3 regions of the Ruegeria sp. CH5 genome follow, and region 3 is predicted to be linked to each of the others. Evidence: riboswitches for the same ligand, from Rfam matches in the RefSeq annotation. Region 3 holds a riboswitch; each other region holds the start of a gene.
The links. A riboswitch is a leader RNA that binds a small molecule or an ion and turns the genes downstream of it on or off. The one in region 3 is predicted to bind cobalamin.
Positions count from the first base shown of each region.

Region 1: another riboswitch for cobalamin. It lies ahead of ACR0JC_RS05590 (CbtB domain-containing protein); the one in region 3 lies ahead of ACR0JC_RS16115 (DUF1636 family protein).
Region 2: another riboswitch for cobalamin. It lies ahead of ACR0JC_RS05520 (DUF1636 family protein); the one in region 3 lies ahead of ACR0JC_RS16115 (DUF1636 family protein).

Region 1 covers NZ_JBQFQT010000001.1:1,118,326-1,121,592, reverse strand. Annotated here, with positions in the region: gene ACR0JC_RS05600 (hypothetical protein) at 1-390, opposite strand, end outside; gene ACR0JC_RS05595 (CbtA family protein) at 455-1,153, opposite strand; gene ACR0JC_RS05590 (CbtB domain-containing protein) at 1,158-1,328, opposite strand; cobalamin riboswitch at 1,365-1,573, opposite strand; gene cobF (precorrin-6A synthase (deacetylating)) at 1,617-2,360, opposite strand; gene cobA (uroporphyrinogen-III C-methyltransferase) at 2,353-3,081, opposite strand; gene ACR0JC_RS05575 (cobyrinic acid a,c-diamide synthase CobB) at 3,078-3,267, opposite strand, start outside.
Region 2 covers NZ_JBQFQT010000001.1:1,104,662-1,107,928, reverse strand. Annotated here, with positions in the region: gene cobN (cobaltochelatase subunit CobN) at 1-319, opposite strand, end outside; gene cobW (cobalamin biosynthesis protein CobW) at 326-1,381, opposite strand; gene ACR0JC_RS05520 (DUF1636 family protein) at 1,384-1,767, opposite strand; cobalamin riboswitch at 1,850-2,054, opposite strand; gene ACR0JC_RS05515 (LysR family transcriptional regulator) at 2,127-3,002, opposite strand; gene ACR0JC_RS05510 (NAD(P)-dependent oxidoreductase) at 3,111-3,267, shown strand, end outside.
Region 3 covers NZ_JBQFQT010000005.1:243,386-246,652, forward strand. Annotated here, with positions in the region: gene ACR0JC_RS16105 (ABC transporter substrate-binding protein) at 1-439, opposite strand, end outside; gene ACR0JC_RS16110 (ABC transporter ATP-binding protein) at 441-1,241, opposite strand; gene ACR0JC_RS16115 (DUF1636 family protein) at 1,238-1,636, opposite strand; cobalamin riboswitch at 1,740-1,947, opposite strand; gene ACR0JC_RS16120 (hypothetical protein) at 2,592-2,891, shown strand; gene ACR0JC_RS16125 (hypothetical protein) at 2,953-3,219, shown strand; gene ACR0JC_RS16130 (hypothetical protein) at 3,216-3,267, shown strand, end outside.

The DNA.
Region 1 (3,267 bases), on a different contig from region 3:
GGGCAGGTCCGAAATGTGCATCCAGTTGCCATAAAGCCGGGCCAGCTTGACGCCGTTTACATAGACATGCGCATGGCCTTCGCCGGGCTTGTTGTCCAGCGAGGCGTTCTCCGGCGAGAAGCGGAAGTTTTTTGGCATCACATGCAGGTTCCAACCCGCCATCGGGTCGGGGGAGACGGCGATCTCCAGCCCCGGCGCGTCCGGTCCGGCGGGCAGGTTGATGGCGGCGCTGTGGTCATGGGCCATGGCCTCGGCGTGATGGCCGCCATGTTGGGCGGGGTCGGAATGGTCGTGGCCATCGAAGGTGACGCCGTTGGCCGCGGCCAGCACGAACCCGGCACCCCCACCAAAGACCAGACCGATCGCGAAAAGAGCAAGCGAGCGTGTCATCATGTTTCCTTGAAAAGCAAATGACCCGCCGGTTGGGCGCCGGCGGGTCGTGGGATTTCGGGGATCAGGCCGCGGCTTCGACGCGCTTGCCCTCGCTTTGCCAGAAATACCCGGCAAACGAACCCAGCAGCACCCAGGCCACAAGGCCGACGCCAAAGGCGCGTGCTGCGAACAGGGCCCCGATCTCGGTCGGAACCGGCCCGGTGAACACGTCGGGTTCCGGCGCGCCGATCAGGTGCGGGGCCATCAACAGCACGGCCGCAACCAGATAGCTGACGATGTTGCCACCAAAGGCGATCAGCCACATGGCCACACCAGCAGCCGCGACGGTTGCCCACCACCAGATCTGCCGCGCGAACACGTCGGCTGCGGCAACACCCGGAACCTCGGGGGCCAGGGTGAAGCCCGGCGCCAGGTGAAAGGCGATGAAACCGGCAAGCCCCCATAGCACGCCCGTGCGCCCGTCAACCGGGTGGCCTTGCGCCTCGGCCAGCGACATCAGGGCGACCAGAACCAGCGCATAGCCGGTATAGGTCAGCATGGTGAACACCACGCTCAGCCCGTCGCGGGTCAGGTCCGAGAACATGCCCGGCAGTTCGGGATGGGCCGAGACGGCTTCGGCTCCGAAATGCACCAGCTCTCCGGATTCATAGAGTTCAGCATGCAGCAACACGGGTTGCACGAATACCAACTGCAGCAGGGCGACGATCAACCCGGCTGCAGCACCAGCGAACAACGCGCTGGTCAGAATGCGACTGAACATTGGTTTAGTGGCAGGGGAAGCCGGTTGCGTGGCGCACGTCATGCGCGGCGTCATGCAGCGCCGATGCCTGAACGTGACCGGCCAGGGTGATGATCCCCAGGCCCAGAGCTGCCGCGAACACTGTCGAAAGAATGCCAGCGCGTGCCGTTGATGCGGTTTGCGTTTGTGTCGTCATTTTCTGTCCTCCTGTGCCGCCGCACCCGACGGCCGGTGTTTCATTGTTCGCCTGGCAGGTCTCCTGGCTTGCGGGTCAGCGCCTCTGTTCGCCTTCCCCCCGAACGGATCGGGAGTGGCTGGTTGAACAGGGCTCACCGCTTACAGTCGCGGGGGCGGCTTTGGATTTGACCTGCGCGCAGGCCGCACCAAATTCCCTCTTAGCATCCGGATGTCTCCGGCAGGACCAGACCCGTCCATTTAGACGTGAATGCCGCTTTGGCGCAATCGCCATTTGCGACCTTTCGCGTCAATTCCCGCGCTTTTTCAGAACATAGATATCCATGATCCACCCGTGCCGGCCGCGGGCCTCGGCGCGGGTGCGCAAAATCTTGTCGGCCACATCCGCCAGCGGACCTTTGATCAGGACCTGCTCGGGCATGCCCACGTAAGCCCCCCACCAGATGTCAAAATCGGCCATGTCCAGCGTCTGGAACGAACATTCGCCATCCAGCATCACCGCAACCGTATCGGCGTCGCTGGGCCAGCCCTCGTCGCGGATGCGCCGGCCGGTGGTGACCAGATAGGGCGCGCCGATCTCATTGATTGGCATGGCATGGGCCGCCGTCAGCGCCTGCAGCGCCGTGATGCCGGGGATCACCGTCGTGTTCGGCTGCGGGTCCAGCCGCGCCGCGATTCGCAGCGAGCTGTCATAGAGCGACGGGTCGCCCCAGATCAGCAGGGCGACCGTGCGCGCGTCGGGGTGCCGGGCCATCGCTTCCTGCCAGCGCAGGGCGATTGCGTCGTGCCATTCATCCACGCCGCGCAGGTAGCCATCCTGCGACCGGCGCTCGGGGATGTCGAAATAGGCGATTTGGGGCGGTGTGTCGGTGACCTTGCGGATGATTTCCTCGCGCACGCCGGCCAGATCGGCCTTGTTGGCGCCCTTGCGCGGGATCAGGATCAGATCGGCCGCGCGGATCGCCTTCGCGCCCTGAAAGGTCACGTGGTCCGGGTTGCCGGTGCCGATCCCGATCAAGACCAGATCAATCATCGTCGAACTCCGCCAGCGGACCATAAAGGATCAGCGCTGGCGCGGTGCCGATCTCGGAACCCAGGCGCTCGGCCAAGGCACCGACGGTGGACCGGTGCAGCGACTGCTCAGGCGTCGAGACCGACTCGGCCATCAGCGCGGGGGTATCCAGCGGCAGCCCATGCGCGTGCAGCGCGCCGGCTAGCAGTGGAAAGGTGCGCTTGCCCATGAACACCACCGTCGTCGCACCCGGGTCGGCCAGCGCGGGCAGGTTCAAGTCCTCGGGAAGCTTCCCGCTGACATCGTGGCCGGTGACGAACTGCACGCGCCGCGCGGTCAGCCGCCGGGTCAGCGGGATGCCTGCCGCGGCAGCCGCGGCAATGGCTGAGGGGATGCCCGGAATGATCTCGTAGGCGATGCCGGCAGCGCGCAGGGCCACCAGTTCCTCCTCTAGCCGTCCGAACAGGCCGCCATCGCCCGATTTCAGCCGCACGATCCGCTGGCCGGTCTGGGCGTACTCGACCAGCAGGCGGCTGACATGGTCCTGCTTGGGCGAGGGCCGCCCGGCGCGCTTGCCCACGCCCACAAGGTCGGCCTCCTTGCGCGCATGGCTCAGGATCGGCCCGCTGCTGAGATCGTCGAACAGTACCGCATCGGCCTTTTGCAGCCGGTCCACGGCCTTGAGGGTCAACAGCTCCGGGTCGCCGGGGCCGGACCCGATGAAGGAAACGAAACCGCTCATGCGCTGGCCTCTGCGATCAGATGGAAGAACGTACCGGTGACATGTTCGCGGCGCGATCCGGTCTGCGGACCTTCGGCGCCTTCGGCGTCAAAAACCCGCGCCAAGGGCGCGTCGGGCTGCTCGATGATCGAGGAATAGTGGAACTCGTGCCCCCGCAGCGCGGTCCCGGCAGAAAAGCCGGGCATG
Region 2 (3,267 bases), on a different contig from region 3:
CCAGCGCCAGCACCTGCCGCAACCCGTAGGACCAATAGGGCACTCCGCCGATCAGCCGGATCAGGATGCCCTTGGCACCCTCCAGCGTCTGCTCGACATAGGTATCGACCGACAATGGGTGCTTCAGCGCCGTCAGGTTGGCCAGCCGCAACGAGGGCATCCGCCCCTCGGGCCCGCCGCCGCGATGCCAGCCGGCCGCGAAAGCACCCAGATCGCTGTCCGAAAAGGACAGCACCACCAGATCCGCCGGGCTCTGGCCCAGATCGGTCGGGGTCTCGGTTTCTTCGAGCCCGTGGCTTTCGCGGAAGACGACGTGCATCGGTGCTTACTCGGCGGCCTCGGTGACGCCCGTCAGGATGCCGCGGATCGCGGCCTCGTCGATGTCGTCATGCTCGGCGATGACCACAAGGCGCGAGCGGCGCTCTTCCTCGGGTTTCCACGGGCGGTCATACTGGTGCCGCACCCGCGCGCCGACCGCCTGAACCAGCAGGCGCATCGGCTTGCCCTGAACGGCGGCATAGCCCTTGACCCGCAGGATGTTCAGCTCGTTCGCCAGACGCTCGATATTGGCGACCAGCTGCGCCGGGTCGGTCTGTTCTGGCAGCTCAACCACAATGCTTTCGAAATCGTCATGTTCGTGGTCGTCATGGCCATCGTGATGCGAGGGGCGGGCGTCCATGTCGTCTTCGGCTGCGGCCTCCAGCCCCAGCACCACGCGCACGTCCACCGCACCCTCGGCCACTTCGACCACGGGCAGGGGGCGGGGCGCCTCGGCGGCGATGATCTCGCGCGCCTTGGCCACGCCTTCGGGGCCGGCCAGGTCAGGCTTGGTCAGCAGGATGATGTCGGCGCACGAGATCTGATCCTCGAACACCTCGGACAGGGGCGTTTCGTGGTCGATCGAGTCATCGGCCATGCGCTGGGCGTCCACCGCCGCGACATTCGGGGCGAAGCGGCCTGCGGCCACGGCCTCGGCATCGGCCAGAGCGATCACGCCGTCCACGGTGATCTTGGAACGGATGTCGGGCCAGTCGAACGCCTTGAGCAGCGGTTTCGGCAGGGCCAGACCGCTGGTTTCGATCAGGATGTGATCGGGGCGCGGGTCGAGCGCCATCAGCGCCTCGATCGTGGGGATGAAGTCATCGGCCACGGTGCAGCAGATGCAGCCATTGGCCAGTTCCATGATGTTTTCCGCCGGGCAGCCGGGGATCGCGCAGCTTTTCAGGATTTCGCCATCGACGCCCACGTTGCCGAATTCGTTGACCACCACGGCCAGCCGCTTGCCCTGCGGGTTTTGCATCAGATGGCGGATCAGCGTGGTCTTGCCCGAGCCGAGAAAGCCGGTGATGACGGTGACGGGAAGTTTTTCGAGGGTGCTCATGCTCAGGCTCCAATCGGGGGAATGCGGGCGGCGCAGTTCTTGCGGAAATGTTCAGGGCGGTCGCGCCATTTCACAAGGCCATCATCGGCGGCCAGATATTTAGTGGCGCCTTCGACGATGATCTCGACATGGTCGGATTCGTTCAGGTTTTCATAGACGAAGGTCCAGCGCGACGGCCCGCCGCGCAGAACGATCGAGCAGCCCTGATCGCAGTTCGACAGGCATTCGACCGGCTTCAGGGTGATGCCCTCGGGCAGGTCGGCAGCGGCCAGCGCCTTGTGCAGCAGCGTGCCGGGGCGTTGGGCGTCATCCTCGATGGGCAGCCCGCGTCGGCAGGTGGTGCAGACCAGCAGTTCAACTGGTGTGGTCTCGGTCACGTCTCTCATCCCCCCTCACTCGGTTGTCGGGGGACGGGGTATGCGCGGGCCACGTTGCGGACATGGGCCCGACACCGGAACACCCCGTCCGGTTTGTCTTCGGGCGTTGGCAGGTCTCCCGGCTTGCGGATGTCAGAGCGGCGCTCTGTCGGATGTCCCGCCTTCCCGGCCAGCGGCCAGTGGCATTTGGGCACCCTCTCCGGTCACGGTCGCGGGGGCGGCTGCGTTTGACGGAAAACCGCTGACGCATTCCCTTTTCATCTGCTTGCACAGACACCAACGCAAGCGACATGCGGTACGGGCAGGGGGGTTGTCAAGCGCGCAGGGGCAAGTGCTTTGCGTCGGATCGAAAAAGCGACTTGCCGGGGTCAATCCGCGGCATCACCGGCCAATCGGTCGCGCAACCACGCGAGGAACAACTGGGCGGGGATGGACGGAGGCGCCGCGCTGACGCTGCGGATCAGGTAGTGCGACTGGGCAAAGGGAATCGCTGGCCCCGCAACCCGGATCGGCGTGCCCTGCGCGATGGCGTTGAGCGCGAACCGCTCCAGAACGGTGGCATAGCCCGCGCCGGCCATCACCAGTTGCAGCGCCGTGACGGTCGTATCCGCCGAATGGCGCGCGGGGCGGTCGGGCAAGTCGATGCTCGTGGCCTCGGCGTACCGCGCCCAGTTGTCCTCGTACCCCAGAATGTGGATCAACGGGCCGTTTTGCAGGTCTGGCGCCGGGTCCTGCGCCCGGCAGACGGGCACCAGCCGTTCCGAGCACAGCTGTTCGGCCGCAACTCCGGGCCAATCGCCATAGCCCAGCCGGATTTCCACGTCCACATCCGCAGGCGCGGCCGAGTCGTTCCAGATATGCGACACCAGCCGCACCGGGATCTCGGGGTGCTGGGCGCTGAACACGGGCAGTTCGGCGGCGATCCAGTAGGTCATCGACGATATCGCCGCCCGGATGGTCAACGCCTGCCGCGAGGCGGGGCCGAACAGGCTGTTGGTGGACAGCGCGATATCCGACAGCGCCCGGCGCACGGTCAGCGCATAGGACTGGCCCAGCTCGGTCAGCGACAGGTGTCGTGCGTTGCGGGCAAAAAGCGGCTGCCCAAGGTCCGCCTCGAGCGAGCGGATATGCAGCGACACCGCCGTCTGGGTCAGGCCCAGCTCCTGCGCGGCGGTTGTGAAATTCAGATGGCGGGCGGCGGCTTCGAAGCTGCGCAGCCAGGCCGGATTGGGCAGGCGGTCCATTCAGCACCAAAATAATTTTTGTATAGATGGCTTTATTATTCGTTTCTTTTGTCGATGGGCAACGGAAATACTCGGGCCAACGAAAACGCGCCTGCGGGAGGGCAGAACATGAAGGTCGGTTTCATCGGTTTGGGCAATGTGGGGGGCAAGCTGTCGGGGTCGCTGCTGCGCAACGGTATCGACCTGACGGTACACGACTTGGACCCCGATCTTGTGGCGGAGTTCGCCGCCAAGGGAGCAAAAGCCGGTGAAAGCCCGGCCCAGA
Region 3 (3,267 bases):
TGCTGGCTTTGGGCTTGTCGCCGATATGGATGCAGCTTTCAGTCAGTTCGTAGACTTTGATCCCGAAGGGTTCGAGCGTCTCCGGCGTCACCTCGCCACCCACTTTCATCCCGTAGTTCCAGCCTGCGAAATAGAAATCGGCATCTGCGCCGACCAGCACCTCTTTGCTGGGATACTTGGCCGACAGCTCGGGCAGCTGCTGCACTCCGGCGCGCATGTCTTCGTCCAACGTCTTCCAGCCGGAAATGCCGGTATATCCCACCATCCGGTCGGCCAAGCCCAGCACCAGCATCATTTCCGTCAGGTTCACGTCGTTCGAGACCGCCGCCTTGGGCGGTTCGTCAAAGGTGACGGTTCGATTGCAACTTTGCACGGTGGTTTCCGCGGTCGCGGTGTTGGCGGCCAAAGCAAGGCCCAGGGCCAGGGTGGTCGGTTTCATTTCAAGCTTCCTTCTGGTTGGGGGTGGGGAGTTGATAGGTCAGGTGAGGTTTGTGACTGAGGCTGAGCTGCTCTTGCCGGGCGGTGACTTCGAACGTGTCAGAGACCAGCCTGTCACTCAGCACTGTCTGGGGTGGGCCAAAGCCGCAGGGTCGACCGTTCTTCAGAACCAGAACACGGTCGCAGACATCGGCAGCCAAGTTCAGGTCGTGCAGCGAGGTGACGATCGTCAGATCGAGGTCCCGGATCAGCCGCAACACCTCTAGCTGGTGGCGGATGTCCAGGTGGTTGGTAGGCTCGTCCAGCACAAGAATCCGGGGTTCCTGGGCAAGGGCGCGCGCGACCATCACACGCTGACGCTCGCCGCCGGACAGAGTGGCCAGCCCACGGTCGGTAAACCCGTCCAGATCCATTCGGTGCAGCGCGGATTCGATGATCTGGTGGTCACGACTGCCGGGCGTGGACAGGCCCAGCCGGTGCGGCACCCGCCCCAACGCCACGATGTCGCGCACGGTCAGCGCGAAATCCGAGGGCTGCTCCTGCAGCACGGCGGCTACCTGACGCGCCAGCGCCCGGCGGGCCATTCTTTTGACGGATCCGCCGTCCACCAGAATGTCGCCCGAGGACGGACGGTGATAGCCGTAGATCATCCGCAGAAGGGTTGTCTTGCCGGCACCGTTCGGCCCTACAACCCCCATGACCTGCCCGCGCATCAGCAAAAAACTGGTCTCGTGCAGCACCAACGGCGCTCGTTTTCGCGGCGCCCAAGTGACGGCATCCACCGACAGCAAAGGCGCGCTCATGAGGCGCAATCCGCATTTTCCGAAGACGCAGCCATCGCGGCTGGAATGCGGGCCAGCGTCGCGTGGCGAAGCCCGGCCGGGCGGTCGACCGAGCTGCACCATCCATCGCGCAACTGCTGGTACAGCTGGGCGAATTCCACCAATGCCCCGGTCTCTTCAGACGTCAGGCCGCCAAACAGGTAAGATGCCTTGCCCGGCGCGTGATAGGCGACGGTACAGGGTCGGGTGCACCCGGCCATGCAGGCCGCACCGGAAACGTCAAAACCTGCCAAACCGTCGTCTTCGGCCAGCGCGGCGCGCAATCGTCCGATCAGGTCAGGCCCGGGGCGTACGGCTGCGCCCTTGGGTCGGCAAGATAGGCAAACCGTGATGTGATGTGTTGATTGTCGGCTCACTTCGCCCTCCGCGAAATCGCGGGGCGGAAAGGGAACCAGTCATGTCAGCGGCGCAAGCCGAAAAAGCCATCTTGGCCTCCTTCCGGGACACCCCGCCCGGGTTGAGTTGCGTTTGATGATGGCAGGTCTCCTGACTCGCGATGTATGGCTTGCCCCGCCTTCCCAGACCTATCGGCCCAGTGGCATCCGGGGGTCGCACACCGCCTACAGTTGCGGGGGCAGTCACGGAATTGGCGTCAGAACGGCGCCGCACCGTATTCCCTTTTACCCGACCGCCGAAACGATCGGGAACCATCAGCGCAAATCTCATCCATGAGTCGGGTTGCACTGTCAACGACGTTCTGGGCGGGTGCGTAATGGAGGTATCCAGGCGACCCTTCGGCACCACCTGAGCGACAGACCGGGCCGCGAATCACGTCGTTTTGACCAACTGGATTAAGATAGCTCGGAAGGTCCCGAAACACGGCGGCGCAAGCGGGCCGACTGCCAAGCCTCCGTGAGCGGCCTCGCCTCTTCTCTTTGAATGCAGAAGCCTATCGTTGGCAAGCGTACAAAATTTACGCGCGGAAAAATCATTGATTTATCCTGTGATTGATTCAAACATACGAATTCGACACAACTTTAGCTTTACCTCCGTTGTTGTCGCTGTCGCCCGTTTCGTCGGGCCCTTCCGACTGCTGGAGTGAGTGCTGGCGGTCGGAAGGCATTTCACGAAATTCAGCGTTGGGAGGACGCGGTGCCCGGACTTAACTTACGAACCCTTCCTCGAAACTTCGCACCGGTTTTTGCCCATGACGTCGTTGCGTCAGCACGCTTTGTTCACGGTCCCGGGGATCGGCAGAATATCTGTCTGCCAGCTATGTCATTGGCGGCAAAACCGGGGACCGCATAGACGTGAGCACGCAAAAAGGACCACCTATTCCACAAGCATCAGCGAACCCAAGAGGAGAAGAAAATGATTAACAAAGTTATGATGATTTCAGGCGCGACGTGTTTCGCACTGCTTGCGGCCTGTGACGACACCAGCACGTCAAGCGCACCTGCCGAACTGACCCCCGCCCAACAGGCGTGTCTGCGAGACGTGGCCAAAACAACAAACAATTCGCAAGTGGTCGTGCTCTCATCCGCGTTCAGCGAGGCTGGAACACAAGTTACCGTTGGGGTTGGAGAGGATCGGGCTCCGTGGAATTGTATTGCCTACAGTGATGGCGCGACAGCTGGTATCGAGTTCCTCGGCGACGAAGGCGCACTTTGACCCGTTTGATGCGTAGCCGGAATCGGCTGCGCAGCGCTGGCTTGATACTCTGAGGTCCGGCATGGTTTGCAGAATAACCATCATCGCGTTTGCCTCCCTTTACCTGTTGGCGTTGTTTGCGTTCCTGACCGGTACATTTGGCTGGTTCGGACAGGAACGAGACCCGTTGTCCGGCGTATTCCTTTTGCCGCTGGGACTGCCTTGGGTCTTTGCGGTGGACCTTTTCTCAGAGTCGGCCAAACCGTGGCTCGCGGCGATTGCACCGGTGCTCAACCTGTTGGCACTGGTTTTGATATGCAGATGGGCACGTGGTTTGCGCCAGGAATGAAGGCGGAACTCTTTCCCGCAAAATGGGAGGAAAACATGGGAAAAGTGA